DNA from 3 places in the Paenibacillus sp. OK076 genome. Region 2 is predicted to be linked to each of the others. Evidence: riboswitches for the same ligand, from Rfam matches in the RefSeq annotation. Region 2 holds a riboswitch; each other region holds the start of a gene.
What was found. A riboswitch is a leader RNA that binds a small molecule or an ion and turns the genes downstream of it on or off. The one in region 2 is predicted to bind thiamine pyrophosphate.

Region 1: linked by a shared signal. The riboswitch ahead of BMY78_RS00105 (ECF transporter S component) and the one ahead of thiC (phosphomethylpyrimidine synthase ThiC) in region 2 are both predicted to bind thiamine pyrophosphate.
Region 3: linked by a shared signal. The riboswitch ahead of tenA (thiaminase II) and the one ahead of thiC (phosphomethylpyrimidine synthase ThiC) in region 2 are both predicted to bind thiamine pyrophosphate.

Annotation. Positions count from the first base shown of each region.
Region 1 covers NZ_FOCH01000001.1:17,015-27,439, reverse strand. The annotation lists gene BMY78_RS00140 (helix-turn-helix transcriptional regulator) at 1-845, shown strand, start outside; gene BMY78_RS00135 (MetQ/NlpA family ABC transporter substrate-binding protein) at 973-1,812, opposite strand; gene BMY78_RS00130 (methionine ABC transporter permease) at 1,890-2,558, opposite strand; gene BMY78_RS00125 (methionine ABC transporter ATP-binding protein) at 2,548-3,366, opposite strand; gene BMY78_RS00120 (outer membrane protein assembly factor BamB family protein) at 3,498-5,780, opposite strand; gene BMY78_RS00115 (energy-coupling factor transporter transmembrane component T family protein) at 5,895-6,689, opposite strand; gene BMY78_RS00110 (ABC transporter ATP-binding protein) at 6,664-8,172, opposite strand; gene BMY78_RS00105 (ECF transporter S component) at 8,173-8,766, opposite strand; TPP riboswitch at 9,005-9,115, opposite strand; gene BMY78_RS00100 (copper amine oxidase N-terminal domain-containing protein) at 9,279-10,232, shown strand; gene BMY78_RS00095 (pectate lyase) at 10,405-10,425, opposite strand, start outside.
Region 2 covers NZ_FOCH01000004.1:363,815-374,239, forward strand. The annotation lists gene BMY78_RS26445 (S-layer homology domain-containing protein) at 1-2,988, shown strand, start outside; gene BMY78_RS26450 (Fe-Mn family superoxide dismutase) at 3,124-4,443, opposite strand; gene BMY78_RS26455 (alpha/beta hydrolase) at 4,643-5,671, opposite strand; gene BMY78_RS26460 (IclR family transcriptional regulator) at 6,030-6,773, shown strand; TPP riboswitch at 6,893-7,006, shown strand; gene thiC (phosphomethylpyrimidine synthase ThiC) at 7,349-9,154, shown strand; gene BMY78_RS26475 (aspartate/glutamate racemase family protein) at 9,666-10,364, opposite strand.
Region 3 covers NZ_FOCH01000001.1:2,196,405-2,206,829, reverse strand. The annotation lists gene BMY78_RS09935 (ArsR/SmtB family transcription factor) at 1-755, opposite strand, end outside; gene BMY78_RS09930 (hypothetical protein) at 963-1,238, shown strand; gene BMY78_RS09925 (hypothetical protein) at 1,422-2,081, shown strand; gene BMY78_RS09920 (TetR/AcrR family transcriptional regulator) at 2,150-2,755, opposite strand; gene BMY78_RS09915 (DHA2 family efflux MFS transporter permease subunit) at 3,037-4,476, shown strand; gene BMY78_RS09910 (TetR/AcrR family transcriptional regulator) at 4,511-4,945, opposite strand; gene BMY78_RS09905 (GNAT family N-acetyltransferase) at 4,995-5,528, opposite strand; gene tenA (thiaminase II) at 5,579-6,250, opposite strand; TPP riboswitch at 6,372-6,470, opposite strand; gene BMY78_RS09895 (hypothetical protein) at 6,517-6,807, opposite strand; gene BMY78_RS09890 (NAD(P)/FAD-dependent oxidoreductase) at 6,830-7,960, opposite strand; gene BMY78_RS09885 (AraC family transcriptional regulator) at 8,203-9,018, shown strand; gene BMY78_RS09880 (HAD family hydrolase) at 9,015-9,656, opposite strand; gene BMY78_RS09875 (DUF1349 domain-containing protein) at 9,704-10,297, opposite strand; gene BMY78_RS09870 (MFS transporter) at 10,363-10,425, opposite strand, start outside.

The sequences.
Region 1 (10,425 bases), on a different contig from region 2:
TGCAGGCACTGTCCGCTTTTCTGAAAAACCAGCGCTCCAAAATCTCGCCAGAATCCGTCGGATTACCCGCAGGCTCCCGGCGAAGAACGCCTGGATTAAGAAGAGAAGAAGTATCCCAATTGGCAGGTGTGAGCACCACATGGTACACCTGGCTTGAACAGGGCCGAGATATTCAGGTATCTCATTCCGTATTGGATAACATCGCCTCAGCTCTCAAGCTGACAGCGGATGAACGGAAGTATTTGTTTTCCCTTGGTCTGGATTACCATTCGGAACTTCATATCCTGGATGAGAAGCCACTCCAAATACATCCCTCTTTACAAAAAATATTGCAGGAACTTCGCAATTGTCCCACAATCATCTCAGACCGACGCTGCCACATTGTGGGCTGGAATGACGCAGCGCGGCATGTGTTTATGGACTTTGAACAGATTCCGGCTGAACAGCGGAACATGATCAGCTTGTTGTTTGAACGAAAAGAATTTCGAAGACTGGCCGTCAACTGGGAGGATTTTGTTAGCGGATTCCTGGCTATTTTCCGTGCTTATTATGGTCAATATGTCGATGATGAATGGTACAACTTGTTTTTGGATGACATGATGGACAGATATCCTGATTTTCAACCCCTTTGGAAACAAAGCAGTGTTAGCAGTGCCCCGGATGTGTTGATTGAATTTAGACATTCCAGAGCTGGCAAAATGCTTTTTGATCTTACCTCACTCCAGGTTCAGGGAAATGCCGATTTGCGGTGCAGCATCTACACACCTGCAACGGACACGGCTACAGAGCGGAAACTGATTCGCCTGATGGAGCCAAAGGTAGAAACTGACTCCGACAAAAGCTGATGCAGACCTTCTTCCTTTATTCGGTAATACAAGGTAACAAACATGAAGACCCAGGCGATCAGGCCTGGGTCTTCATGTTTGTTTTGAACCTATCTGTACCATCATTTCAGTTGCAGATTAACCGATGTTATTTAAAAGCCGGGATTGCAATATCTGCATACTTCTCTTCAAAGAAGGCTTTCACTTCTGGACCCGCCATACGCTTCGCCAGCTTCTGAATGGCTTCCGAATCCTTGTTATCTTCACGGGCAACCAAGGTAATAGCAAAATGAGAATCGTCCTTCTCAGTGAACAGCGCATCCTTCTTCGGTGTAAGTCCCAGCGGACTCGCATAAGCTGGAGTCATAGCAACCAGATCGGCATCATCCAACATGCGGGCCAGCATCAACAGGTCCACTTCCTCGAACTTGAAGTTTTTCGTGTTTTCCGTGATGTCTGCTTGCGTTGCATTGAAACCGACGCCTTCTTTCAGCTTAATCAGGCCGTTCTGTTCCATCATCACCAACGAGCGTCCAATGTTGGACGGATCGTTGGCAATCGCTACCGTTGCACCTTCAGGCAATTCTTCAATGGATTTATACTTCTTGGAATATGCTCCGTAGATGGCATTGTAGATCGGTTGAACAGCCACCAAGTTAGCGTTATTTGCTTCATTGTACTGATTCATGTAAGGTACGTGCTGGAAGAAGTTTGCGTCTACTTCTTTGTTCGCGAGTGCAGTATTCGGTTGAACGTTATCGGAAAGTACAACAACTTCCAGATTAACGCCATCTTCTTTGAGCAATGGCTTCACAATATCCAGCACATCCGTCATTGGCGGAATCAAAGTAGCTACTTTCAACGTCACTTCTTGTCCGGCTTGAGCACCTTCCTTAGTACCTTCCGCCGCAGGTGTTTCTTCTTTTTTGCCGCATCCGGCTGCTACGAGCATCACTGCCAGCAGCATGAGCATTAGTTTTGCTTTCATCTGATATAAACCCCTTCATCATATAATCTGTATTGTTCATGCTGTAATTCAAATTTCTCTGCAATACCTGTCCTTCTTCAGGATCGGCGATCGAGCCAGCGGGACAGTCTGCTGCCAGTAAATTGGATCATCTGTACCAGGATAATCATAATGATAATCGTAAATACCATAATCTCCGTCTCGAATCGCTGATAACCGTAACGAATCGCAAAATCACCAACCCCGCCACCACCGACAATACCCATGACCGTAGAGTAAGAGATAAAGCTGATGGTTGCCGTTGTTAAGCCGAGTACGAGACTTGAGCGAGCCTCCACATACAGGAATTTCACCACAAGCTGTATGGTCGATGCACCCATCGAAGAAGCAGCTTCAACGACACCTTTCGGGACATCAAGCAATGCCTGTTCTACCAGTCTGGCGTAATAAGCAATGGCTATGACCGAGAGCGGCACGGTTGCCGCGAGCGTCCCGATGGATGTTCCAACAATCAGACGTGTGAACGGAATCATAAATACGACTAGCAGCAGAAACGGGAATGAACGAATGATGTTGACCAGACTTCCCAGAATCGTGAACAGAGGTCGATTCTGATAACGTTGCCCTCTTCTGAACAGATACAACAGTGTACCCAGAGGCAACCCGATTAACACGGCTGCGGTGATAGAGATCCCCACCATGACAAACGTCTCTCCGATGGCCTGCCAAATTTCATGCTGATATTTCACAACGGACTCAGGTATCATCGTTATGGTCCTCCTGACCGCCATGAAGAGAGGTATTTCGTCCGCTCATGGATGCATCTTCGCCCATCAACAAGGATGTTAGAAGATCAGGCTTCGGTGCCGGTATGCTGCGTACTTCCGCTTCCGACAGCGTTTTGATGATCCGTCCCTCTTTCATCACCGATATCCGGTCGCAGAGCTTTCGGGCAACCTCCATCTCATGTGTAACGAGTACGATAGTTACCCCCAGCGTTTCATTGACATGACGCAGCACATCCAGAATTCCACTCGTGGTCTGCGGATCAAGCGAAGATGTTGGTTCATCACAGAGCAGCACATCCGGGCGGCTGGCAAGTGCTCTGGCGATGGCAACTCGCTGCTTTTGCCCTCCGCTTAACTGTGCAGGATACTGGTTGGCCTTATCTTCAAGTCCGACAAATCTCAACACCTCAAGTCCTCGTGCAACCCGTTCGGTCCGGGAGACGCCCGCAAGTTCCAGAGGCATGCAGACATTGCCACTTACGGTCCGATTGCTGACCAGATTGAAATGCTGAAAAATCATGCCAATGGACCTGCGTGCCTGGCGCAAACTATTCTCACTCATCCGGGTCAGATGCTGCCCATTCACAATGACTTCACCGTCATCCGGCTTCTCCAATCCATTGAGCATACGCAGAAGCGTGGACTTCCCTGCACCACTGGAGCCAATAATACCGTGAATCTCTCCCTGGCCTACTTCCAGGGAAACCGAGCTTAACGCTTCGAATCCCTGATCTTCACGGGACCCACGCTCGTTATAACGCTTGCTTACCCGGTATAATGAAATCATGGGAGATTCCTCCTGCGATTAATCGTACATGGTCCTTCAAGAACACATGAAGAAAGCCCGCACAGCCGATAACCGGAGCGCGAGCAATCCTGTTTATTTATAATAAATCATCATTCGACATGAAACAAGCTTTAACGTGAGATATCTGTTTTTAAACTACCTGCATTATATAAGCTGAACCGTCCGTTGGACGAACCAATATAGACTTCATTTCCAAGTCGATTCATAGTTCCGTTCTTCGCATCCCGATCACGATGCTCCGGGTTTCCCATCACAACGTCATGCACACGACCAAGCAAAGTACCGTCCTGTTTGTTCATGACCAGAAGATCATCACCCATCGGCAGCAAAAGCTGATCATCAATCACCACGTAACTCCCCTGATTGGTAGGGTATTGATAGGCAGCAATCGTGTTTTGTGCGGACCAACGAGTCTCTCCTGAATCATATGCAAGGGCTGATGGGTACCCATTTTTGATTACATATAATTGATCTTCCTCCACAAACCCTCGTTCAATCTTGTTATTCTGCGTCCACCATTTTTTTTGGGTCTTGGGATCATACAAGGTGGTTGTGTAATCCTTATATTCACCATACATTTCCCCGTTGTTGTTCTCTCGAATGAGCACCATGCCGTCATTCAGCACCTCAATTTGCTGTCCAATCCGGGCCGGAAATTGTGCAAGCTTCTTACCAGTGTTCAGATCAAGCAACGCCCATTGATCTCTCAACAACATCCAGCGTTCTGGCTGAGTTGACGCAAAAGGATCAAGACGGTATATTCCATCAAAGTATGGATTGTTCTCAGGATGATCCAAAATCGGTTTACCAACCTTGATGCTCCATACGGTTCGGCCAGACTGAGGGTCCGCTGCGACCAGTTGGTTTTTCTCCCAATACATCACATAAGGGTCATCTGCACCCTTGTTTAACAGTTGATATCCTGTACTAAGTTTTCTTGTCCATAATGTTTTTCCATTTGCACTGTCCAGCACCGTTAACCAGCTATTACTTGATCCTTCAACAACTGGACTATTCACTACAACTACATTCTTTGCGGCAGTGATGCCATTCATTCGAATTTTTTGCTTGGGAGCATACTCCCATACGACATCACCGCTCTTCAATTGGAGGTGGCGTATACGATCCACGTATTTTTTCTTGTCAGGGTCATAATCGGTGTAGATGGTAACGTATTGGCGTCCTGCATCCACCTCTGCCTGCTGTCTCCCATACCCCGTATTGATCCCCCATAACTTCTGGCCTGAATGTCGGTCAAGAGCATATATGGAACCTTCGTAGTGCCCCCCGCTAAATCCACCGTCATCCCCTTTCATCAGGAGCACATCATCCGTTGCTGCTTGTAAAAAGGTGTAGTTAATATCACCCTGATTGGTCCATACCGATTTCCAGGGTAAAGTGGCAGGCAGCATTGTGCCATAGATTTTAGTCGTGAACGGATATTCATCTGAACCACCAAATTCCCAATTAGACACTACACCGTTTCGATTATCCTGGGGTATATTCCAGCGCGCTCGCACCAGCCTGCCGTTCTTGTTAAATGTCACGAGAAAATGAGCATCTGCTCGTTCGTACCGCCAGGTCTTTCCTATGCTCATGGCATAACCCGTATCGTTTAAATTGCCGGAATGCTCTTGCCAATCGGGTTCGCCAAGCCACTGCGCCACCTGTTTCGAGGTCGTTTTTGAATTCAGCACAATATCTGTCAAATGACGTATAGTGGACGTGGGCATCGCCAATGATCTACTGAACCAGCCATCCGCTACCTTGGTATGCTGTGCTACATCCTGTGCCTTAACCCAAAGCAATGCAGGACGATAAGTGGACGATTCCTTATTCCAGACGCGCGGGGCAATGGACAAGCCGTACCAATCCTTCGTCGCTGCAACAATCAACGCCTGATCTTTCAGAAATGCCCCTGAAGACCAGGTTGCCTGACTTCCGGGAAACAGGTACAGCTTGCTGCCCGATCGCATTGTAAACGTTTGTGGCATTGTTTTCGTCAAGCTGCGGCTTTCTTTGGAGGTATACCAACCAGGTATCCAGAATTCAGTGTAATCGCTGCCTTTTAGTTTGATCCATTCCCCGCGAACAGCGTCTATTTGCAGGCTTCCTTGGGCGGAGCTATACCCGTTTATGTCCATCAGATCAGGGGAAACACTGCTCTCGACCACACCACTGTAAATAGGTACACCTTCAGCTACCGTCACCTTATCCCCCTTTTTATAATTAAGCTTCACCGATTGCACTTGCATAACTGAAATGGAACCTTGTCCTTCAACCGCCCTGGCATGGTTATTCAGCAACAGTCCCCCCGTGACCAGCACAGCTACGATACCAGCAATTATATTCCATGGGTAGCCCGTCCCTTTCCTTTTACGCCCGGTCTTCACGTCAGTCCACTCCAATCATTTGAAGTTATTTCCATTAAGGACGTTTTGAACAATGAAAAGTTACTGTTACTCCCAAATATATTTACAAGGTACGAAATAATTACAGGTCTCACCTTATCTTACATCCACAAGCGTTGAATGATATGGGATTGTGGTTCCCAATATATAAGCAGCGGTTAACATGATGATAAAATACCCCACAAACCATACATCCGCTCGGGAATATCCGATCTGAACGTAATAGGTACGGCTCCCGCCTTCCTTGAATCCTTTCGCTTCCATCGCCACCGCCATACGCTGCGCACGGCGAATACTCTGTGCAAGTAGTGGAATAGCATATCGTTTCAGTGTGCCGTATACATTCCAGCGGGAGCCGTGCTGCCTCGTTCCCCGAATGCGGATGGCATACCGCAGCGTCTGGAATTCATCCAGCAAAATCGGAATCATACGCATCGCCGCCAGGAAACTATAAGCATACTTAGGTGGGAGCCTCCACTGCTGCATGAGGGAATAAAAGAGACGAACAGGCTTGGTCGTCAGGCCGAACAACAATCCAGCTGCCGCCATACTTAGGGAACGAAAGCCCAGGTGCAGCCCGCGATAGAAGCTCTCTTCGGTAATATGAATCAATCCCCACTGAAACCAGGTGGTCTCGCCTTTACCAAACATGATCATCCCTGTGGAAGTTGATATAAATACCAGAATGAACGGAGACGCATACAGCAATAATCTGGGCCATGGGTGACCTGTCCAGCCCAGCAATAACAGCATGACAACTGCCACATTCGCCATTACATTCAGGTTGTGAACAAGAATGACGAAGACAAACAGCAATGTCAGGAAAATCATTTTCAACCCCGGATTCACCGCGTGAAGCCAAGTCTCACGATGAGGAAACGAGAGCTGCATCCGTTAACCTCCCCTCATCCACCGTCCAGATCCTGTTGCAATAACGTTTCACGATTTCATGATCATGCGTAACCATCACGATGGCTGTCCCTTCACGCCGCAACCGCTCCAGCTGGGATAACATGGAAAAGGTATTCCGCGCATCCTGTCCAAAGGTAGGTTCATCCAATAACAAAATACGCTGTTCCCGTACCAGAGCTGATGCTACACTCAGCCGTCGTTTCTGTCCCATCGACAATTGATATGGGTGCCTACCGGACAGCTCACTCAGTCCGAATTGCTCCAACATATGATCGGTTCGGATACCTCTTTCTTCGGCAGTTAGCTTTCCGCTCAGCAAGGAAAATCCCACTTCATCACGGACTGAATTTGTCACGAATTGAAATTCAGGATTCTGGAATACAAAGGCAATGCGATCTGCAAGCTGCTCGGTTTTTCCAGCCGATTGTCCTTCCACAACATATTGACCTGTCGTTTTTAGAATATTCATCATGGACAGCAATAATGAACTTTTACCTGCCCCGTTAGCCCCGACAATCCCCACCCAATCTCCGTTCCATACCTTGGCCTGCTCCACCTGAATGAATGGCGTTTTTCCGCGCCATCCGGTGAATTGCTGCATTTCCAGGGCTGGTTGGATCAGTGCAGAGGTTTCCCCCTCCTTATAATCTATACTTTCAGTTTCTGTTGCACCGTAACGACTATCCTCTCCTGAGACCCATGCCTGTGCCTTCGATTGGCCTCGTTCTTCCCAGACCCCTGGATACCAGATCCCGTATTCCCTGAGCATATTCCGCTCATCTGTAAACACCTGATTCGCCGGGCCATCTGCCACAATCTTTCCTTCAGGCGACAATACGATGATTCGGTCTACCCACTCGACGATTTCATTAATTTTATGTTCTACGATAATGAGTGTTTTGTCCTGTGCAATCTGTTTCACCGTTTCCCACACCTGAGAGGTTCCTTCATCATCCAGCAGTGCCGTTGGTTCATCCAAAAAGAGTACGTCTGGCTCCATGGCCAGAATCGAAGCCATCGCAAGACGCTGCTTCATACCCTGAGACATCGATTGAATGAGTGTTCGATTATGTTCAAAGCATAACCCAACCTGTTCCAGGTATTGATGGATAAGGGTAGGCATCTGCTCGCGTGGAATATTCCGGTTCTCCAATACAAAAGCAATCTCTTCATCCGTATATGACATACAGAACTGGGTATCCGGATCTTGAAAAACAATGCCGGGCTGCTCAGGCACCCGAATGTCATCACATTTCATCGGAATCTCCACAGATCGCGGAATCAGACCGCTCAGAATTTGCAGCAAGGTTGATTTGCCAGATCCGCTTGGACCAAGCAATAATACTTTCTCCCCTTGACGCACAGAGAGAGACAAGCCTTGAAACACCAAGGCCTTCTCTCCCGGGAACTTGCATCTTAGATTCGTAACACCTACCGCTTGCACATTCTCCACTTCATTCATCTAGTCCAGCGCCTCGTAATCCTGCTTCGACACCGGTCTAAGGGATCGTGTTACACCTGTAAGCTCCAGCGCTTTGGCAAGGTAATAGGCGAATACACCTGCAATCAGAATACTGCCAATGAAGCGGAACCCGATAAACAGTGTATAGTTCCAAGCCGAGAGGGAATCAATGTACCCGTACTGATAATCCAGTACAAGCGAAGCTGCCGCTGCACCAATAGCCGCAAGGCAGGTGACGAACAGATTGCTTTTCCGATACAGAAATGCGGCGAAGAAGATCTCTGCACCCAGCCCTTGCAACAGTCCATACACCAGTGTCGACATGCCCCACTCACTTCCGAGAAAAGCACTCACCGTGGATGCCGCTACTTCAGCCAGAATGGCTACACCCGGCTTACGAATGATTACAAAGGCAAAGGTTCCCGCCATAAACCACATGCCATAAATCATCTGCTCCGCATGAACGCCGAATGGCTTCATCAGATCATATGTAGGTCCCCATATTTTGTAGATCACCCCGAAGACCACCGCAATCACAATCGTTACCAAAATATCGGTTAACTTCAATCTGTTGCTGCCTACTGCTGTTGACATGTTCTCTACTTCCTTCCTCTGTTTCCCTGGATTTATAAAATAAACAATAAAACAAACAAAAAAGCCTCCCCGGTTTCCAGGCAGGCCATACGCACAGTTTACAATCTCACGATGCTGCGCATTAGGCAGATATAGAGAAAGAAGAAAACAAACGACACCATTCCCGTCACATCAGAAAAATCCTGCTGCACCCAAGAAACGCTGACATTTATGTTCTATCCCTATCGCTTACCATTGCACATCGCAAATTCATGTTCTCTACGCTGGCATTACCCAGATCAGATTTACGGTCAGCGGCACAAGGCCGCTCTCTCAGCCCAACTTCATTGAGCTCCCGGTTCACTTATTTCATTGCTTCTACTGTACAACACATGGGTATTTGTGACAATCCCGGAAAAATCATTACGCTGTATTTTGGGTAAATCAGAGAAGACATTCTGTGGTGTACTTTACAATACTATGCAACATTTGGATCAAGTAGTCCGTTTGGTATACAAGAAGGGAGATTGATAATGATGAAACAAACCAATACTGCCTGGCAGCAAAAAAAGTGGAAAATGATCCTTGCCGCTTCGATTCTCACCGCGGGTACGGCACCCGCACTGCTGTCATCCACTGTCGCGGAAGCAGCAACAACACACAAACCGACAGCGTATATTAACAATGTACAAGCTCAAAATGATGTGGTTATAAAGCAGGGTATAACGTACGTAGCATTGACTGAACTTCAATTCCTCGGGGACTATACGTTTGGCTACAATAACAAAACAAAACAGATTAGCATCAGCACAGACAGCGACAAATATGTTCTTATACCCAACAGCAAAACAATGAAGAAAAACGGTCAGAATGCGACGTTGTCGTCCGCTCCCATTCTGGTGAATGGCAAAGCCATGCTTCCGCTCCGTGCCATTGGCGAAGCCTTTGGCGCACAGGTTCGCTGGAACCAGACGGCCAAGGAGGCCTACATCTACACCACGGATGCTGCGGTGGTCAAAGACTACAGCAGTGCTGATCTGACTGTGGCGCGTGAAGCTGCGCTGCATTTGCCACGCTTCTCTGAACTGGGACAAGCACGCCTGGAGATTCGCAACCCTCTGGGTCCAGTGGATTCATCCATTCAATACATTTTTGAACAAGGCAAAAAGGAAAGTTTCTTCATTGTTGAAGATAACGATCTGATCAGCTATTACACGATTAAAAATGAAAACGCCCTGCTGAAATGGCAGGCCAATATCGGTAAAGATGCCGGAACTATCGGTGACCTGTTTTTTATCAAAACCAAACCCGTTGCTGAAGCAGGGACTCGCCCTTCCGTCAAGGGTCAAACCCTCGTATCATTTAAGTATTCTCGTATGCTTGAAGAGACTTCCTACGAGATCATGAACAAGTCCGGCTCCATCCATGCGGGCTCCATTGCCCCTGAGAAAGGTAAAGTGATCGTTGAAGTTCCGGAAGAAAAGTAAATTGGAATGCCCGCCCAGGCTTTAGAGACCTTTGTATCGGCGCAGGTGGGCAAATGATGCTTCTTCTGAATGCAACACCAAAAGGGATGTCCCCTACGTGATGAATAAACATAACGGGGGACATCCCTTTTTAGCATTATTCTTTATTTATTCGCTCACGGATATCATTGTCTTAATATTGCGTATTTCCGGA
Region 2 (10,425 bases):
TCACTCGGGGGACTTGTTGGAGAAAGTAATAAGAGCACAATCATTGCAAATGCTGCTGAGGGTATAGTGAGTGGTTATGAGGCTGTAGGTGGACTGATCGGAGAGTCGAATGATAATTTCATTCGTCAGAGCTACGCTTCAGGACAGGTGACGGGTAACTACCAGGTAGGCGGTTTGATTGGCCAACTTAATTATGAACTTAGCCACACTATTGCGGATAACTATGTGGTTGGTTCAGTGAGTTCACATGCTACAGGGAATAATGATTTTTCTGCTGAAGCCATTGGCGGACTGATTGGTGAAGTGAAAAAATATGATGAATCAGCCTCCGCAAAAATAGATATTCAAAATAATTATGTAGCTGCGTCTATGGATATCACTGTTCCTGATAATTCATCATCACCCATTGATAATCAGACCATAGGGTCAGTCATTGGTAATCTGAATGATCCAGAGAATCAAGTTATCTTTACTAATAACTACTATGATTTAGCCAAGAGCAGTACGAACCAGCAGAATGGTTCTAATTATGCAATGGGTCTTACTACTGAGCAGATGAAACAACAATCTAATTTCAATGGATGGGATTTCGATGGAGTTTGGACAACTCGTAACAGGATCAATGATGGGTACCCGATCTTGCGTTCATCCAAGCTTATGACTGCGCCGACTCCACCACTGCCTGATCGGACAATAGATTATTTGTATCCATATCCTACAAGCGGAACAATTACTCAGTCCACATCTAAAGTTATAGTGAAGCTTAATGAAGCTGGTAGATTTTATTTTGACAATCAAGTGTTTGATGAAGAAATTGAGGGGCAGTCGAATGAAGATACTAAATTACATGCCCTAGCTAATCTATCTTATGTTGATCTAGAAGCTAATGAAGTAAGATCGTTCTTGTTTACAGGACTGGAAGAGAACACTTTGTACCGAATGTTCCTGGCGGTAGAAGATACGAATGGTCAGCTCTGGGACATGGGAGGTCGGGGATATGAAACACTTGCAAACTTAACGCCTCTTCCACAAAACGTAGTGGCTACACCTGGTGATGGTCAGGCTGCCATTGAATGGACTACAGAGCCAGAATTAGAATATCGCGTGTATATGTACCAAGGTACGGAGGCACCAAAGGATCCGGATCTGTGGACAAATGTGACGGACAGTTACATCGATGGACATATCGGTGGGCTGACGAATGGTGAATCTTATGTGTTTGCAGTTAGATCATATGCTTCCGATGAAGAAAATTCAGATTATGTTGCATCTAACGTGGTGATCCCGCAAGAGGAGAATAATAATGGTGGTGGATCTAATCCAAATCCAGACCCAGACCCGAACTTTCCTGTACCACAGCATGTAGTGGCAACAAAAGGTGAGAAAAAGGTTGTGTTAACTTGGGATCCAATCTTGAACGGATTAGCTTCGGTCTATATGTACGAAGGTTCATCAGCACCAGTAGACCCTTCACAATGGGTACTTGTTACTTCTAATATTTTGAATAGCAGTTGGGAAATTAATGATCTTAGAGAAGGCGAAAAATATATTTTCGCTGTTAGAGCTGTATATGAAGATGGCGTATCCGAATATGGAATTTCTAATTCAGTGAAGATTAACATAACTCCATCCAATCCAGAAACGCCAGGTAATGGGGGAGGTGGGGGAGTTATTACTCCAACTCCTGTAACGCCAACAACTCCACAAGCTCCACAGAAAGAAGTAATCAAAGTGGATGTGGCGAATGGGGATCAAGCTTCAACGATCGCTTCCTTGAAGATTAATCGTACTCGAGGAACAGATGGTACGGTTAAGGATGAACTTCTTCTTGATCAGAGCAAAACGCAAACCATTATAGACCAGTTGAAACAGACAGGCTCCCATACAGCGGTTGTCTTGATTCCAGACGCAAAAGATGAAGTATCACAGTGGGATCTGAAGCTCTCTCCACAATCGTCAGTAATGCTGGCTGAGCAAGGAGTGAATCTGGTTATTTCCAATCCTAATGTAAAGATTATCATTCCGGCGAGTTCCTTGAACGGACGCACAGATGATATTTATTTCCGTCTTGTACCGGTGAAGAAGGAATCCCAACGTTTAGAGATCCAAACGAGAGCACAGGCGAATGAGTCGATCATCCAATCTGTAGGTACAACGGATATCCAGATCATTGGACGTCCAATGATGATCGAAACGAATCTTCAGAGCAGACCTGTTACGCTCATATTGCCTTTAGATGCTAATCAGGTTGCAGGTGTGAAGTCTGAGGAGCTAGGTGTATATATTGAGCATAGTGATGGAACGAAGGAGCTTGTACACGGCAAACGGGTTACCCTAAACGGTGATAATCAGCAAGGCGTCGAGATTGAAGTAAACAAATTCAGTACATTCTCCATTGTTAGGGTCAAAGACTGGACAGACAACACACTGAAAGCACAACCTTATATTCAGGGGTACACGGATGGAAGTTTCCGACCAGAGCGTAATGTAACTCGTGCGGAAATGGCAACATTAATCACGCGTATTCTGGGAACATCTACTCTTGAGGGAAGTCATGAATTTACAGATGTTACATCCAGCCACTGGGCACAGGTATCTATATCAGCAGCAGCCCAATCCGGTTCTGTTCAAGGCTATACAGATGGCAGCTTTAAGCCGGATCAAGCGATTACCCGCGCAGAAATGGCTGTCGTGTTACAGCCGTTATTAACATCTGCTCAGATGACTACTGCGCCGACAGCATTTACCGATATGAACGAGCATTGGGCGCAACAAGCAGTAGAACAATTAAGTTCGGCGGGAGTAGTTACCGGATACAAGGATGGAATGTTCCGTCCAAGTCAGCCGATAACCCGCGCTGAAGCTGTTACAATGCTGAATAAGCTGATCGGTCTTCAAGCTGAAACGAATGCGTCAGGACATTGGTCGGATGTACCTGCCACACATTGGGCTTATGAAGCGATTGAGGCAGCTTCTATCCGCAAGTAAATAGTTGTATTCAAACTCAAAGAGATATCTTTCAGTCATTTGGCTGGAGATATCTCTTTTTTTACATCAACATATAGCACCATGGATTCAATGCGCTCCAGAGTACGCCCCGATGCTATGCTTAGCCCGAGAATTCTAATAAGGCGGCCATAACAGCTTGCGCGCAGTTTCATAACGTTCCGCCACAGCTGGCCAGTACACAACCTTCCACCAGTCCTCGATATATTTTTTGCGTTCATTCTGGTGTTTCAGATAGTAGGCATGTTCCCATACATCAAGCGGCAGGAGAGGCACGATGTCGGACTGAGATAAGTTCTGATGTTTCTCCGCCTGCAAAATTTCCAATCTATGCGCCCGCGGGCTCCAGACCAGCATGGCCCAGCCGCTGCCCTCCACTTTGTTGGCGGCTTCAGTGAATTGATTCTTGAACGCTTCATAGCTGCCAAAATCCCGCTTGATTTGCTCTGCGAGCATACCGGAAGGCTTGCCTCCGCCTTTGGGGTTCATGATCGTCCAGAAGATCGTATGCAGGTAATGGCCTGCACCATTAAATGCGAGTTCGCGTTCCCAATGTTTGACGAGTTCAAAATTATTCTTTTTCCGCGATTCTGCCAGCTTTTTCTCCGCGGTGTTCAGTCCGTCTACGTAGGATTGATGGTGTTTGTCATGGTGTATGCGCATCGTCATCTCGTCAATATATGGTTCCAGCGCATTGTAGGCGTAGGGTAGGGGTGGCAGTGTGTGTCCACCAATAGGTACAGGTTTCTCTTTGACCGGCACTGCTGTAGAGTTGGTTGTGCCCTCTGTACTTGCATTGGGGGACGGTACAGCCGCCGAATATTGTGTCTGTACCGCTGGAGTAGGGTTGTTGGCTTTTCCCGCAGCATTGGATGATTCTTCTACAGCTTCACGATAGGGCTGTTCAGACATGGGCATTGAAGTCACTACGTTGGCATCAGCCGGTTGTCCCGAGGTTTGAAGAATATCATTCAGTGAAAACGATGAATCAGACTCCAAATCCCGCAAAGCTCCAGATTGTTTCAGCGTTTCAAGTACCCCCAGGAAATACTCGGATTCGCGAATGAAATGCAGAATAACCACTTTGGCAATTGGCACTTGCTGAACAGCAGTACTTTGCTCCAGCAGGACGTACAGCTGTCTAATGAACTCACGCGATTGTGTGCAGGTCTCAGCCACGAGCTGTTCAATACAGCGGATGATGTAAGGAGCAGGTGGCTGGGTTCCCGGCAGTATTTGCTTCAACAGCTGATTCGCGACTCGTTCGCTATTCTCAAAGATCGCTTCCCATTCCGCAAGCCATTTGACATAAAAGGGTTCAAGATCAGGAACCAAGGCGCGAATGACAATCGTATGTTCCTTCTCTTGCTCTTTCCAGAAACGGACTTCTTCGAGTACCCTCAGAGGCAGCAGATGCCCATATCCATACCAATTCATATGCGGTAAACCTCCATTCAAGTGAATTGAAATTCAGATCCAGCAGCAGAAATTAAATTTGATTCTCCCGTTCGTTCAATTTGGCAATGTACAAGCTGGAGCTGTCTTTAATTACGTCCCAAAAGTATATTCTCCAGGTACCTTGTCCTATGTGTACACAAAAAAAGAGCCCCATAGGGGCTCTTGAATTACCGGGTTTTCACGATTCTCCGGTATTGGTATTGTCCACATCATCGCTGCTCGTCTTGGTCACATGACTCAGGAATGTGGAGACACGGCGCAGATATTCCTTCGGATGCTCCCGGAAGATCAGCTCATGATGCGCACCGTCCACAATCCATTCATCGGAATTCGGATTGGTCTGGTTGCCGGCAAGCAGTTCCGCAATCGGGTAAGGAGCTTTCTCATCCTCGGTACCATGGATAAAGAAAATCGGGAAAGGATAATCTTCTTTTTTCACTTCTTGATACGGAATCTGCTGCAATCCAGTCCCGTTCAGAATCGGGAACAGCAGGTTCATAATTTCCAGCGTAGGCTGACGCGGAAGATCAATCTGATTATGGATGTTGTGATACAGCGTATCCGGCTCAAGCAGGAATGTGCTGTCCAGAATCATGGCATCCACATCTTTGGTAATAAGCCCAGTCTGCAGAGCTGTACCTGCACCCATGGAGAAACCCCATACGACAAGCTCCTGAGCTCCGCGCTGCTTCGCAAACTGGATTGCACCAAGCAGCTGCTGGGACTCGGCTTTGCCGCCTGTGGCGACAGCTTTGTTGACCTGTGAAGCGAAACCGTAATCGAACATTACCACATTGAAGCCGAGTTGGTGTGCATAATGGGCCAGGTCATACATCGGTACCCAGGTCTCTTCACGATTCGCACCATATCCATGGCTGAATATGATGGTTTTGTTTGCATTATCATCAGCCGGAATATACCAACCCTGCATCGTTCGACTGCCGTCTGCCGCAGGGAATGTGATGTCTTGATACTTCATGTTCTTGGCCTGCATGGGATTGGAGAATACAGGCGCTACAGTTGGATTGGATAATACCCAAGCAATATAACCGTGCAGTGCGATGAAACAAAAGAGCAGAAAAAATACAACGGAGAGCAACAACGCCACGACAATATGTTTGAACCGGATCAGCCTCGGTGATAACGAAGAAGGCAGATCTGACACTTTCGTTTGCAGCGGGGCTTCGCTCTGGGATGTCGGATACATGATTGCCCCTCCTTTAAAAATCAAATGAAGATAACAACGAGACGAACAGAGCGGATAAATGATTTTTCTGACTACATAGGAAGCAAAATCTTAATTTAATATATCTTTATCGTATGTTCCAATATAGTCAAAGTCAATTGATTGAGGCCATTTGTTACGCAATTGTTATATAGTTCTGAAGATATCTGGTTAACATTTCCTTAGGGTGCAAATAGCAGGGGATTTTAATTTATAAAAAGAAAATATTTACAATTATTCCTATTCCAAATGGCTCTTTTTGGTTTACAGATGAGACCGTTTCTCATATAATTTATGTAACCAAGTTTCATGTGATGAAACATGAGGAGGGCAACTTGCCATGGAAGACCGAAAGTTAACCGTCCGGGCTGTAGAACGGGCGCTGGATATATTATTGTGTTTTACAACCCGCAGTGATCTGGGACTCACGGAAATTGCCAGCCAGATCGGTCTGCACAAAAGTACAGTCCATCGTCTGATGGCTACTTTGGAGGACAAGGGGTTCGTGATCCGGGATGCAGCCACCGAGAAGTATCGGCTGGGCATACGCATCTGGGAGCTGTCTGCCCATATGTCTCGCAGCGATGATCCAGCCATTTTACTCCTTCCTGCGATGGAGCGGCTCAGAGATCGACTGGGCGAAACCGTGAGTTTATATCTGCGTGATGGCAGTGAGCGGATTCGAATTCAGGCCGTGCAGAGTGATCAGGCGATTCGCCGTGTAGCTCCGGTAGGCGTCAGACTTCCGTTATCCGTGGGAGCATCCAGCAAAGTGCTGATGGCTTTTGCCACCGAAGAGGACCGCGAAGATCTGATGAATGGACCGGAATGGCCCGTATTTATCGATCCCAAAGTATATTTGGCGCAAATGAAAGACATTCTGGAATACGGCTACGCCACAAGTTATGAGGAGCGTGAACCAGGAGCCGCCGCTGTATCTGTACCCATCATGGATCGGAAAGGCAACATCGCTGCTGCTCTGTCGGTATCCGGGCCTGTTAGTCGCCTTTCGCAGGAGACGTTGCATGAATACGCACCTGTGCTGAAGGAAGCTGCTACACAGATGGGACTGATGTTATCCTGATTTTATGTTCTGGAATTTAAAGGTTGTTTTTATGATCCGGTTGCGCTACTCTGTAATGGACGGCCCAACAGGGTCAGCATAATTGAATATGAATCTGCGGCTGAGATGCTGCAACTTGTTAACGTTACTGGGGGAGTCCGAATTGTCCGGACTGAGACGGAATCGCATGAGATTCCGGACCCTTTGCACCTGATCTGGATCATACCAGCGTAGGGAAGTAATCGGCGATACGACCACGAACACCATATAATGTGACCTATGGATGGACTCCGTTATGGAGCCTGAATGAGTTGCGTTATTGGTGATGGACATAAGCCGGTTCCCTTGGGAACCGGCTTTTTTTATACAGTAAACAGGCGGAAGCCGTTGTCAGAGCTGCTTTTGGATAAAGAGCTGGGAGCTATTGGCGAAGCGGTGATATGGATTTTTTTTCCTCGACTGTCTGTATTACTTGAACTGTATGTCCCTATTTTGTGTGGTATGATCGCTCTTCCTTTTTCTATGTTGTGGATGGTTTGGACTCGTGCGCAAGCATTTCAATCCAGGCAATCACCAATGAGGAGGAGACAAGAGCGATGAGTACAGAGAACAGAACGCTGGGACAAGACGAGCAGGATCAGGTGTTGGAAAAGAGTGCAGGTGCGGCCGGACGGGTTAAGCCCTTCCCGGGCAGCCGCAAAGTGTACATTCAGGGCTCACGACCGGACATTGCAGTACCGGAGCGTGAAATTGCCCTTCATGACACGAATACTCCCCAAGGAGTGGAGCATAACGAACCGCTGCGTGTCTACGATACGAGCGGGCCGATGACTGATCCCGGATTTCATGCCGATATCCGGGCAGGGCTGCCAGCGCTGCGCACCCGCTGGATTACGGAGCGTGAAGATGTTGAAGCCTACCAGGGACGAACGGTAAAACCGGAGGATAACGGATTGAAACCCGGAGGGAAGCGAACTGGAGCCGAGAAGTATCCAGGCTTGCGTGGTAAACCGTTACGGGGACAGGCAGGGCGCTGCGTGACCCAGATGCATTATGCACGGCAGGGAATGATCACACCGGAGATGGAGTACGCTGCCATCCGTGAGGGTGTGGAGCCGGAATTTGTGCGGCAGGAGCTGGCGAGTGGCAGGGCCATCCTGCCGGCGAACATCAATCACCCGGAGAGTGAGCCGATGCTGATCGGGCGTCATTTTCATGTGAAGATCAATGCTAACATCGGGAACTCTGCGGTATCCTCCTCCATCGAGGAAGAGGTAGAAAAGATGACTTGGGCCGTACGCTGGGGATCGGATACGGTGATGGATCTTTCCACAGGCAAGGACATTCATACAACCCGTGAATGGATCATCCGCAATTCACCTGTACCCATTGGAACAGTTCCGCTCTATCAGGCGCTGGAGAAGGTCAATGGAGAAGCCGAAGCACTGACCTGGGAGTTGTATCGTGACACGCTCATAGAGCAGGCAGAGCAGGGTGTGGACTACTTTACGATCCATGCAGGCGTGCTGCTGAGATATATTCCGATGACCGCCAAACGCATGACGGGCATTGTGTCACGGGGCGGGTCCATCATGGCAGCATGGTGTCTTGCGCATCATGAGGAAAATTTTTTGTATACCCATTTTGAAGACATCTGCGAGATTATGAAAAGGTATGACGTGGCCTTCTCTCTCGGAGACGGACTGCGCCCAGGAAGCATCTACGATGCCAATGATGAAGCCCAGATGGCGGAACTGGCGACGCTTGGTGAACTAACACAAATCGCCTGGAAGCATGATGTGCAGGTGATGATTGAAGGTCCGGGACATGTGCCGATGCACAAGATCAAGGAGAATGTCGATCTGCAAATGGAGATTTGCAAGGAGGCGCCGTTCTATACGCTGGGACCGCTGACGACCGATATTGCACCAGGATATGACCATATTACCTCGGCCATTGGGGCAGCGATGATCGGCTGGTTCGGTACGTCGATGCTCTGTTATGTTACGCCAAAAGAACATCTGGGCCTGCCTAATAAGGATGATGTGCGGGAAGGGGTTATCGCCTACAAGATCGCTGCGCATGCCGCTGATCTGGCGAAAGGTCACCCGCGTGCCCAGCGGCGGGACGATGCGCTGTCCAAAGCACGCTTTGAGTTCCGCTGGAGGGATCAGTTCAACCTGTCGCTGGACCCTGAGCGTGCGCTGTCCTACCACGATGAGACGTTGCCGGCCGAAGGGGCAAAAGAAGCCCATTTCTGCTCCATGTGCGGGCCGAAGTTCTGCAGCATGCGCATTACGCAGGATATTCGTGCTTTTGCCGCAGACAAAGGTTTGTCCGAGAATGAGGCCGTGGCAGCGGGTATGCAGGAAAAGGCTGAGGAATACCGGACACGCTCCTAAGCGCCGTTACAGCGCAATCTGGGCGGCCTGACATGGTGAAAAGCCGTTCCTCTCCGTGATTGATGAGAAGAGCGGCCTCTTACTTGGTATGTGGTGCGCACGCTTAACTTCGAAGGACAAGGATAACGACACAACATATTTTATCAGTTATAGGTTGATTGTCTCCCAGATGTTTAATAAAATGAATATAAGTGAAAAACAAATAAGAGTAGCCAGGCCAATGGCTACTCCTGCACAACATTTGCGGTAGGTATTCCTCCAAGTGCAGCATAGTTCAGACGAAGTGACCCGTCAGGCCGTCAACCTGTGGCGGGTCACTTCTTTTTACGGTCGATGTATGTCAGGAGCGCAATAATTAGCATTGCGAACACGATTACGTCGTTGAAAGAGAAGTTCATAGGATCACCTCCCACCGGAGGCAACCTATTTCCCACCACAAATTGGCTGTGCAAAATAATTATACCATTCGAAAGTCTCTCATTCGAGAGTCTTTTTATTTTGCTTCATGAGTTCAACACTTAACTTTGGCCAAGCTCAACTTCTTCTCCAAATACGACGCAAGTGATGCCAGCGGGCTATAGATCGCCATGCCTTTATCTGCTGTAACCCGTGCTGCTGCAGGAGCCATGGACAGTTGAGCGGCTACTAGCGTGCTATCCGGATACTGCTCAGCAAGATGCTGTAAACCGCCGCTAACTGCTGCAAGATAACCTTCCTTATCGCCTCGCATAATTAACTCGAATGTGCCCGGGATCAATACTGCTTCAGTCTTTACGGTCACGGCCTCGTGTCGCTGCTCATCTTCATCATCTTGCTGCAAAGCCTGATTCACCCGCGCCATCGTTCCTTCAATCGTTGCGGGGTTGGTAAACGCAAGGATGTACTCGCCAGAATTTTGCTGCATTTCCTGAAGTAATGGATCATCAATTCCTATCACGGGCACGGGAACATGTTGTGCCTCTTGCTCGAGTACGGCTGCAAACAGGGTACAAGTGACGAGGATGGCATCTGCATGGCATTGGGCGATCCATTGCAGCGTCTGTGATACTTTCTCATGCGTAACTGCCTCGGTAAAATCAGCATCATGTTTGAGGCGATCCAGACCCGGATCGACATAATGTACAAATTCAACCTCATAAGGAGCGAGTGCTTCTTCAATCAGTGCAATATTGGAATAGTGAGCGTGAAAACAGCCAATGGTCATCATCATACTTGCCCCCTGAAATGGATTCTATCTCATATAAGTTCCGCAGATATTTAACCCATTATAG
Region 3 (10,425 bases), on a different contig from region 2:
TCCTGATCCAGCATGGTCTTGTTGCTGTCCACACGCCATTTTTTGAGAATGCCATATTGTGTGGAACCATCAGACCACCAAGCCGGATTCAGTTTACCACGGCGGTAGCCCAAATCTCCGGGACTAGTCCACATCCCAATCTCAGTGCCATTCACCCAAACGGAAATATCCGAGGGCCAATCATTGTTATAGGTCGCTACTTCAGAGCAGATTTCCATGGATAATTCCAAAGCTTCAATCGTTGCACCTTGCGGAATATCCATAGGAAGCAAATATTCCAGATAACCTTTTGCCAGCCAGATGATCTGAGCGTCAATATGCTTGGGATGATAGAAGCTCGCCGGATCGTCTTCCTTGAGAATCATTTCCTCCGTACTCGCCATGCCACATGTTGGCTCAACTTCACAGTCGCTGTAATGCCCTATCGGCATCTGTACTTCATAAACATTCGTCTCCCGTGCGGGAAAGGATCTTACCCGATCCAGGGCAATATGAATATCATCATAATTGCGGCTGCAAACCTTCATGGCCCCGCGAGAGGCCGGGAGCATTTCCGTATGTATTAAATTCGCTGCCTCCAGCACTTTAATATGGTTGGCTACCGTTGACACCGGCAGGTTAAGTGCTTCTGCAATTTCGATAATGTTTAATTTGTTGGCATTTAAAAGCTGGAGAATGTCAATCCGGGAACGAGTTGACAGGGCATGTGTTACAGTTACCAGTTTTTCCGGGTCGTTAAAGCTGAGTTCCAGCACGTATTTGCTCTCCTTTGGAAAATATTAATTAAAAATAATTCTACTGAATAAGAGGAATAAACACAATGTTGCCATGAGTAAATCATGCTTGCGAAAGAAAGCATTTGAGAACATTTTCCACGTAATCTTTTCTATAGTAAAGGCAATGAATAGAAGTAATCTGCATTTCTTGCATTTATTGCATTTCTTTCGAAAGGAAGGTTAAACGTGATAAGTGAAATCAACAGCTGGATTAGGCATATTGCTTCTAACTATATATTGATTATTGCGGCAGCTTTCATTTTCTTTGCGATTAAGGCTGTAATTGGATTCTATACCTACAAGCATTACAACAAACAATTGGACCATCTTCACCATAAAGTCGATCTGCTCATTCAGGAGCAGCAGCTTCTCGCTCAGCAGTTTTCCGTTCCTAACGAAAACAGAGAAATAACGCAAAAAGAAGACCACCTCGAGTCTTCATCGCAAACTCCTCTAATGTGAGCTTCTATCTTTTATCCATTTTTAACCACATGAGAAGCAAATGAAAGCATCATTTATACAGGATTACATACAGTCAGGGATGAACATGTCTAAACTTAATACGTGGACCATATGGTTTACTATGGTATGCTTGAACACTAGACTCATTCTTTGCACATCGGGGTTTCGTTCGGGAGGGATACAGTGAATTGGATACGTCCAGTGAATAGAGGGGAATCTGTCTTTAAAGTTAAAAATAATCGCATTATCTACTTTGCAAAATTATCTATTCCACTCAATGCCCTTATCGCAGTTGGAAAAATATTTTTGGGAATCTTCTCGCTCTCCTTCTTTTTATGCATTAACGCCTTTTATAATATCGGCATCGCTGTTGCCAAATATTACGCAGCAAAAGCACATGAGGACTCGAATCTTACTGATTCCAGCCCGGAGGATATTCTAAAGAAACAATACGCTGCATACCGATTTATAGGCAATATTGTACTCGCTTCAAGTGTGGTCTACATCATCTATTGCAGCAAGTTATTGTTCTTTACAGGCAGTAGGACGCATTACCCTCACTATGTCGCCTTCATTATAGCTGCCGTTACTTTTACTGAAATCGCCGTTTCTCTTGGGGGCGCCATTATGGCGAGACGAAATAATGAACCGGTCATCGAAGCCATCAAACTGACGAACTTCTCCTCATCATTGATCTCACTTTCTTTAACACAAACTGCAATCATGTCATTTTCCTACAAAGGAGATCCTACCTTTTACAATGGACTGTCCGGAATCATTTTTGGTGCTCTGGCAGCACTCATCGGGCTGTATATGATATTACGAACTCCGACAGTAGAATAGCCCTTTTATAATCTGTTGAAAAGACATCCGCGTATAGTTGAGCCTGACTATAGCTGGATGTTTTTTTGTTAAATCAAATCATTGTAAGAATACGCACGAATTAATGAGAACTGTTTAGCTAGAAAATGCGGTGCATAAGGCATGTCATTGCGAAGCCAGGATACAATGGTACCAATCAGGGCTGAGGAACTGTACCAGATGGCGATCTCCTTATGAATACCCGCTTGTGCAAGAGAGTTCCCCAGCTCCAAGCTTTCGATCTTGGCCGAAACGAGTTTCGATAGCAATTTCAACAGCCTCTCCGTAAAAATAGGCGTTCGTCTGGAAGCGAGAACGACGCGATAGAATTTGGAATGGTCAGCAAAGTGTTCAAGCAATTTCACTAGCACTGGCCAACCATCGTCTTTGGCAGCATCCTCAAATTGAGGAGCATGTTCCTCCACAATGCGTTCAATGTTCTCAATCATCTCATCCGCCATTTTCTCCATCATGTCTGTGATATCCCGATAATGCAGATAAAAGGTCACCCGATTGATCGTCGCTCGTTCTGCAATTCGATTGACGGACAATTTCTCGATGTCCATTTCCTGCAACAGATCTACAAAAGCATCACGAATCAACTGTCTTGTACGAAGTATACGAGGATCTGTAGCAGACTTCTTATCGTTTTTCATGCAAAATCACTCCTCAAATTTTGAAAATTACAATTTTAAATGATCAGTCGTTTATTTCCGAATTAGACGACATATTTTATTATTTCGTAAAATAAGCAACGAAAATACCCAAAATCGTAAATTGTAATCTGCGGGAATATGTATATAATTCAATAGATACAATGTAAACTATACAACACGTTGTAAATTTAGTCACGTGTGGATTGAAAGGATGGAATGGATTGAGTCAGGCTAGATTAAAAGAAAGAGATGATGTAAAAAAGGGCCCCATACTGTTTGTTATGATTTTGGGTGCATTTCTTGCCACATTGAACCAAACCGTTATGAGTGTGGCAACGCCGGAGCTGATGGGTGATTTTAATATCTCAGCAGCAACAGCCCAATGGTTTACGACAGGCTATATGCTGGTGAATGGAGTCCTCATTCCCATCACAGCCTATTTCATGCAACGCTTTTCGACACGGCAATTATTTCAAGCTTCGATGTTTATTTTCCTCATCGGTACGATTATATCTGCCCTTGCGAGTAATTTCGGTACATTGTTAACAGGACGTATGGTGCAAGCAGCCGGTGCTGGTATTATCATGCCATTGTTGATGCATGTCATTCTTACCTTGTTCTCTCCTGAGAAAAGGGGCGCCGCGATGGGTATGGTCGGTTTTGCCATCATTTTCGCTCCGGCCATTGGGCCAACCCTTGCTGGTTATATTCTTGAGCACTACACATGGCAAACGATGTTTTACGGGATGATTCCACTAACCGTTATTGTTATTGGTTTTGCGTTTGTATATCTCAAAAATGTATCTGAACGGGTCAAACTCAAATTCGATACGCTCAGCGTACTGCTGTCCACGATTGGATTCGGCGCATTGCTGTATGGCTTCAGCCGGGCGGGAAGTCTGGGATGGTCAAGCGCAGAAGTCATCATATGCCTTGCAGCAGGAGTTGTTGCTCTTGGACTGTTCACATGGAGACAGCTCGCGTCTGCAAATCCCCTGCTCGATCTGCGGGCTTTCAAGTATAATATGTTCTCTCTGACCACGATCATTAATATCGCGATCACGATGATCATGTATGCTGATATGATGTTGCTTCCTTTGTACCTCCAAAATGCACGGGGTTACACGGCATTGGAGTCCGGATTATTATTGCTTCCAGGGGCGCTTGTCATGGGCTTCCTGATGCCAATAACAGGTAGATTGTTTGACCGGTTTGGCGCAAAATGGCTGGCGATTATCGGGATGGTTATCACGATCGTAACCACTATTGGTTTCATTGATCTAACCGATTCTACCAGCTATACCTACCTTGTATTAATGTCAACAGGTCGTCGTATTGGTATGGCCCTGCTGATGATGCCAATCCAAACGGCAGGTTTGAATCAACTGCCTCCAAGACTTGGGCCACACGGTACAGCAATATCCAACACCGTCAGACAGGTAGCTGGCGCTGTGGGTACTTCATTGCTTGTAAGTGTAATGACCAGTCGCACAACGGCACATGTACAGGATATGGTGGCAACGGGGGCAGCCAAAGGCTTAACCCAGCAGCAGTTGGGAATGGAATCCATGATCCAGGGAATTAATGATGCTTATGTTGTCATTATCGGCATTGCCGTTGTCGGATTGCTACTTTCCTTCTTCATCAAACGTACCAAACAAGCAACGGAGGAAGACTCCAAGCAGCCTGTAAGACAAAAAGTCTCGATGAATACAAATTAAGAACAGCATTTACATGAATTACATCATGTAGAGCCTATTGTATCGTATACCAAAAGCGGCAGATCAGGACCCTAAGTTTTACGTCCAATCTGCCGCTTTTTTGTGTATGAAATAATAAAATAAACCGTAGCCTCTCCACTGAAGTGAGAACTTCCGCGCTAACGTAGAATAACTCCACAACCAGCTTTGTTTCTGGCAACATCATCGGGACCATAATCTGATCCACCAGTAGATCAAAATCGGAAGCATAGCTTTGGCTCTCCAAATCTTTGCGAATCATCATGTCTTCCTGTACACGCTGCTCCAGAATGGCAAGAATACAATCATCCTTTGAACCAAAGAATTTGTAAAATGTTCCTTTGGACACACCTGACTCGTCTAGAATCATTTTTATGAAAGTGTTGGTTACTCCATGTTTCTCAAAGAGCACAAGTGCTGAGTCCAATAACATTTGTTTCCGTTTATTCATAAGTTCCCTCTGGATGAGTTAGGCGGTTCACGTTACGATATTCAACACTCTACTGCAAATCCACTGCAAACATCACATGTTCCTTCCAAATTCCCTTGATTTTAATATTCTGACGGTCCGTTTCCTGGAAGCCCGCTTTACGCAACACTCGAATTGATCCGGCATTGTCGGGAAGTGCACCTGCCTCCACTCGTTTTATTCCCCCGTCATTCACGGCAAAATTAAGTGCTAGCCGCAGAGCTTCACTCATGTATCCCTTACCATTCTGGGCCTGATCAAGCACATAACCAACAATCCATTTGCTGATGGAATCCAGTTCAAGTTCGAACAGAGAGATCTCCCCAATAAGCTCATGCGTATGGTTCAGGAAGATCCCGAAAGAGTACCGTTTCCCTTCTTCCCTCGCCTTGTTCCAGCCTTCAAGAAGGGCTAACTGGCCCTCCAGTGTATAGAATGTCTCTGATCGTTCACTTGCCGATATCTCTTCGAAAACAGCCCGGTTACGGAACTGCAAATCCAGCAGTGTCGGTGCGTCCTCCACGTTCAAAAATCGTAAATAGATGCGTTCCCCATGATTGTTCATCTGTATGTTCATCCTTGTCTCTGGTTGTAATAGATTTGAGATTTCATTCATCAGAAGTACGAGAGTTGCTGATTATAAGCCATTTCCCAGAACAGATATTCAAATTCAACACTTCTTCTGAATATGTCTTCAATGGCCTCCAGTTCCTGCTCGGTTTTATGTTCACATAATGCATCCAGTGTATCATAGAACCATTCGAATGAGTCGCGGAATTCATCACTTGCATAATTTTCGATCCACGTCTGATAGAAATTGCCCTCTAACGAATCTCGATATTGTTCTTTTAATCTTGTGGCATAGTCGTAATACGTCCACGCACAGGGGAAAATGACGGCGATGATTTCGGCAACACCACCTGTTTGTGCAACACTCATCATATTCGACGTATACGCCTTGTTGTACAGAGATGGTTTGACCGTATGATTTTCATCCAGCGTAATCCCAAATCCCTTCATATAATTTCGATGCAAATCCATTTCTTCGTACAGAATAGCGTGTTGAATCACCGTAAAGTTCGTCATCAGTTTTTCATCTGTCGCCTTCACCGCACCCATGGCAAAAATCTTCGCATATTCAATCAGATAGGTATAGTCCTGAAGAAGATAAAACTTAAACGCTTCCTGATCCAGTGTGCCTTTCCCCATTTCGTGTAAAAAAGGATGGTTGTATCCATCTTCCCATACGATTCTGGACTTATCTTTTAACGTTCTCGAAAATGACATGATCATTGCTCCTTTTATTAAAATCATAATGTCCCCGCTTCACACCCAGCTATCGCGTTCTGTCCCCCAAAATGCAGACCAAAAAGCCCTTGACCTATTTTCGGCAAGGGCAAAATAACATGAGTACATGTCATTTGCTCCCTACGTCAGTATTAACTAACAGGTTCAAAGGGTCAGGTTTTAACCTTCTCAACTGCGAACAGTCCCCCTGCAAATAGCTCAGGCTTATTACAACATGTGTTTTTCCAAATGTCAAACTATTCCTATTAATCTTCAAGTTCCCCTAAATCTTCTTGCAAGTTCTTAAGTCGGGTCCGGATATCCTTAATCATCCTTTGCAATCTGTTTAACTCATCCACCCATTGTTGCTCATTAGAGACGTTCGTCGTTGAAGTTAAATGATACGCCGGAGACGTCCTCAACTTGTTTAAATCCGATTCGTATGCCCGCCGCTCTTCCTCGGCCTTTGCCAATTCCTCCTCGGCGATGGCAATCTGGTGCTCCAGATAGATGATATCTGAGGAGTAGCCGTGAGATAAGCGCTGTGAATATGTCATAGTTCACCTCATTTCTGATTAATCATTTCTGATCAACCATAGCTTTTCCAAGGTCATATGGCTGAATATCGATATCTAACTCCATACCAAGAGCCAACATGGCCAGTTGACTTCCAATAAAAGGCCCCATCGTTAAACCGGAAGCTCCAAGCCCGTTGGCTGTAATCAAGCCATTCCAACCTGGGACAGCACCCATTACCGGAAGAAAACCTGGTGTAAATGGACGAAATCCTACTCTTACTTCCTGAAACGTGCTATCAGCTAAACCGGGAGCCAGTTCCAATCCTTTATTCAAAATTTCCTGCATTCCGCCTGCGGTTACTCTTGTATCGTATCCTTCAATATCATTTTCGTGAGTCGCTCCGATCACAATCTTCTGTTGATCAAAGGCTAACAAATATTGATCCGAAGGAGGCATGACTACAGGCCAGTTCCCAGTGTCCTTTCGATCGTGAACCTGCAAGTGCATAATTTGTGCCTTCTGATAATGAACCTTAAAATCAATGCCCAAGGGCTTCAACAGTTCATTAGCCCAAGCGCCAGCACACACAATAACCTCGTCAGCCGATATGACTTTACCGTCCACAACCACTCCAGTTACTCGTTCCGATTCATATTGAAGTGTCGCGTCACCATTAATCAGGACCGCTCCATTTCGTTGAGCCGATCGGATTAACGCATCACGCAGCGCACGCCCGTCAATACGCGCGGCTCCGCTGATGTAGACTGAATGAAAGCTCTCCTCCAGAAGAGGAAAACGCTCATGAGTTTCTTTTGCATCTAGACAGGTAATATCGGCAATCTCCGGTGCATCTTCTTTACGAAGGTGTGCCCTCTCCTGCATCTTGTTAATTTTGTCCACATCCGTATGAATACTAAGAGCACCCACTTGAGCGTAACCTGTTTCCGTTTCCCCTTCACTCTTGAGTTCTTCAATCAACCCGGGATAAAAACGTGCACCCGCCTTGGCAAGCTGATACCAATCCTGATTACGGCGCTGAGATAACCAGGGAGAGATGATCCCGGCAGCAGCATCCGTAGCCTGCCCTCGATCTTTCCGGTCTATAAGAAGAACTTCCGCACCCCTTTTTGCCAATTGATACGCTGTGGAAGCCCCAAGAATTCCTGATCCTACGACGATGACTTTCTTCATGACTGCATCCCTTTCCTAAATCACTGTATCCATTATAGCGTATACTATATGGTCTGATAATGGCAAAGCATCGACATGATGATACGTGTTCCTAAAAGGTTTTCGATAAGTGGTTCATCGAAGTGAATAGACCGTTTAAATTAATGTCATTTATGTAATATAATTCAAATCATGTTTCTTTTAACGCTGTATCTTCGCCATTTACGCACACGACCTTTAACGAAATGAGGAATAACACAACGATGCCGAAACCTAGTACGGGGAATTCACTGGATACCGATATGCCGCTTATGATTACAGGTCAAAATCAGCTGACTGTAGATGAATTAATGAATTGGAACGGTCATTCACGGGATTACAGTATTGTGCAGTGTATCGGGGGAACAGGGAAAATCACAGCCCAAAATCATGAGTTTTCAATTCGGGAAGGAACAGCTCTTATTCTGTTTCCAGAGGTGACATATCGTTACGACAATCTGAGTGATTCATTGTTGTTCGATTGTCTGTCTTTTAATGGCTATTTATTGCCCCGGTTTCTGCATACCTTGCAGATCGGGGAGCTGCGCGCCTTCAAGCCGGATGGAATGCTTCATATCCTGTTGCATGAAATAACGTTGGCGCTGCAGTCCCGACACAAGGATCAGATCTGGCACGTATCCGCATTGCTGTACATGCTTCTGGTCAGGTTAACGATTGATGGCGATCGTTATGGTACTTATGAACGCTCGGATGCCCGATTAAAGCTGGGCGGACTAGTTACTTTTATCAAGCAAAATTATGATCAGGATATCTCGCTCTCCATGCTGGCTCAGCAAATGGACGTCACCGAGCAGCATTTGAATCGGATATTCAAAAAGGAATTCCAAATGACTCCGCTTGATTATCTGACACGATATCGGTTATTGAAAGCGAAGGAAATGCTTGTCCATGACGCCGGAATAACGGCCCACGAGATTGCTCGGGCTGTCGGTTTCAACAGCGCCAGTTATTTTGGATCCGTATTCAAAAAATATGAAGGGATCTCTCCTATTGAGTTACGCAAGCAATACCAGGGTTAAAGAATCTCCATCGTAATCTCTGCCAGCGAGGTTAACCGCAGATCATACTTCGAGAATTCCAAATTACGTGTTACCTCGTTAGGCACAATGACACAGCGAATTCCCGCGGCTTTGGCTGCCTTCAGTCCATTCGGCGAGTCCTCGAACACAACCGCTTCGGATGCCCCGATCCCGAGACTCTCCAGAGCAAGCAGATACAATTCCGGGTCCGGTTTGACCCGCTTCACATCCTCAGCTGTATGAATAACATCGAATAGTTCGAAAATGCCGAGTGTACGCAAATAACCATGAACCCAATCCCGGGTAGAGCTGGAAGCAACGGCAAGCCCAATCCCTTTTTTACGGGCAGACTGGAGCAACTCATGCACGCCTGGAAGAATTGCTGCCTGTCCAAGGTAGGCTTCGTATTTCTGTTCAGAGAGCAACTTGATATGATCGTGATCGATCGGTTTTTGCAGCGCTTGCTCCAGATATTGAAAAGGATGAAATTCTTCAAATGATGTCCCTACGTTCTTCGACCATAGCTCCAGGCCAAGTTCAAGTCCATGCTCTTTATAAATATCGCGAAAAGCATAGAACCAAGGTGTCTCCGTGTCCACAATCAGTCCATCAAAATCCAAAATAAAAGCTTTTACCATTCCGCTTCTCTCCCTCCAATGATCAGCCGAATGGCAGGGAGATGGGCTTAGAAGCGTGCAGTCACGTCCGGACGGGTAACATTCATCGATAAAAAGTGACAGGTGCATCCCGTTCCGGCTGGTGACTGTCCAACAACTCCAGCCCGAATCTCCCCCTCTATCGGCATGCCGAAATATCGAATTAATTTCCACTCCACCCCATCGGGTGAATAAAAGAATGAAATGCAGTCCTCCACTTTACGTATGCGCAGATAAGGATTGGTTACGGGAACTTCAACCGAATTGCAATCGTCGGATGAACCTTCCTTCGTTACTACCGACACAATGGTAGCCGCTTTTCCATCATATTCAAAACAAAGCTTGCACCAGTTTCGCTCATCCGCCATCACCATCAAACATCCGGAATCATATTGGTGTTTCATGTCCACGGTTAGCTGGGTCGTCATTTCAAAATCGTTAGGCACCGGCATCGACAGAAATGGCGCGGTTGCACGGATATGCTTACCCGCTGGGTCCTGGAAAAAGTCCGTATCAGCCTGAGCTTCTACAATTAGAACGCCTTGATCGGTATAAGACCAGGTCTTCGGCTCATTAATCCAGTTCATTTGGTTTCTTGTTTCTGTTGCAAATACGTTTGTCATTTCTATGCCTCCCAGGTTCATTTTCTGTATTATATATTCGTTTCATATACAGAAAACCCCTTCTCCTACATATTTTTGTAAGTGCTAATCACTTGGGAGTGTTTCTGAGGATCAGGGAGGAATAACAT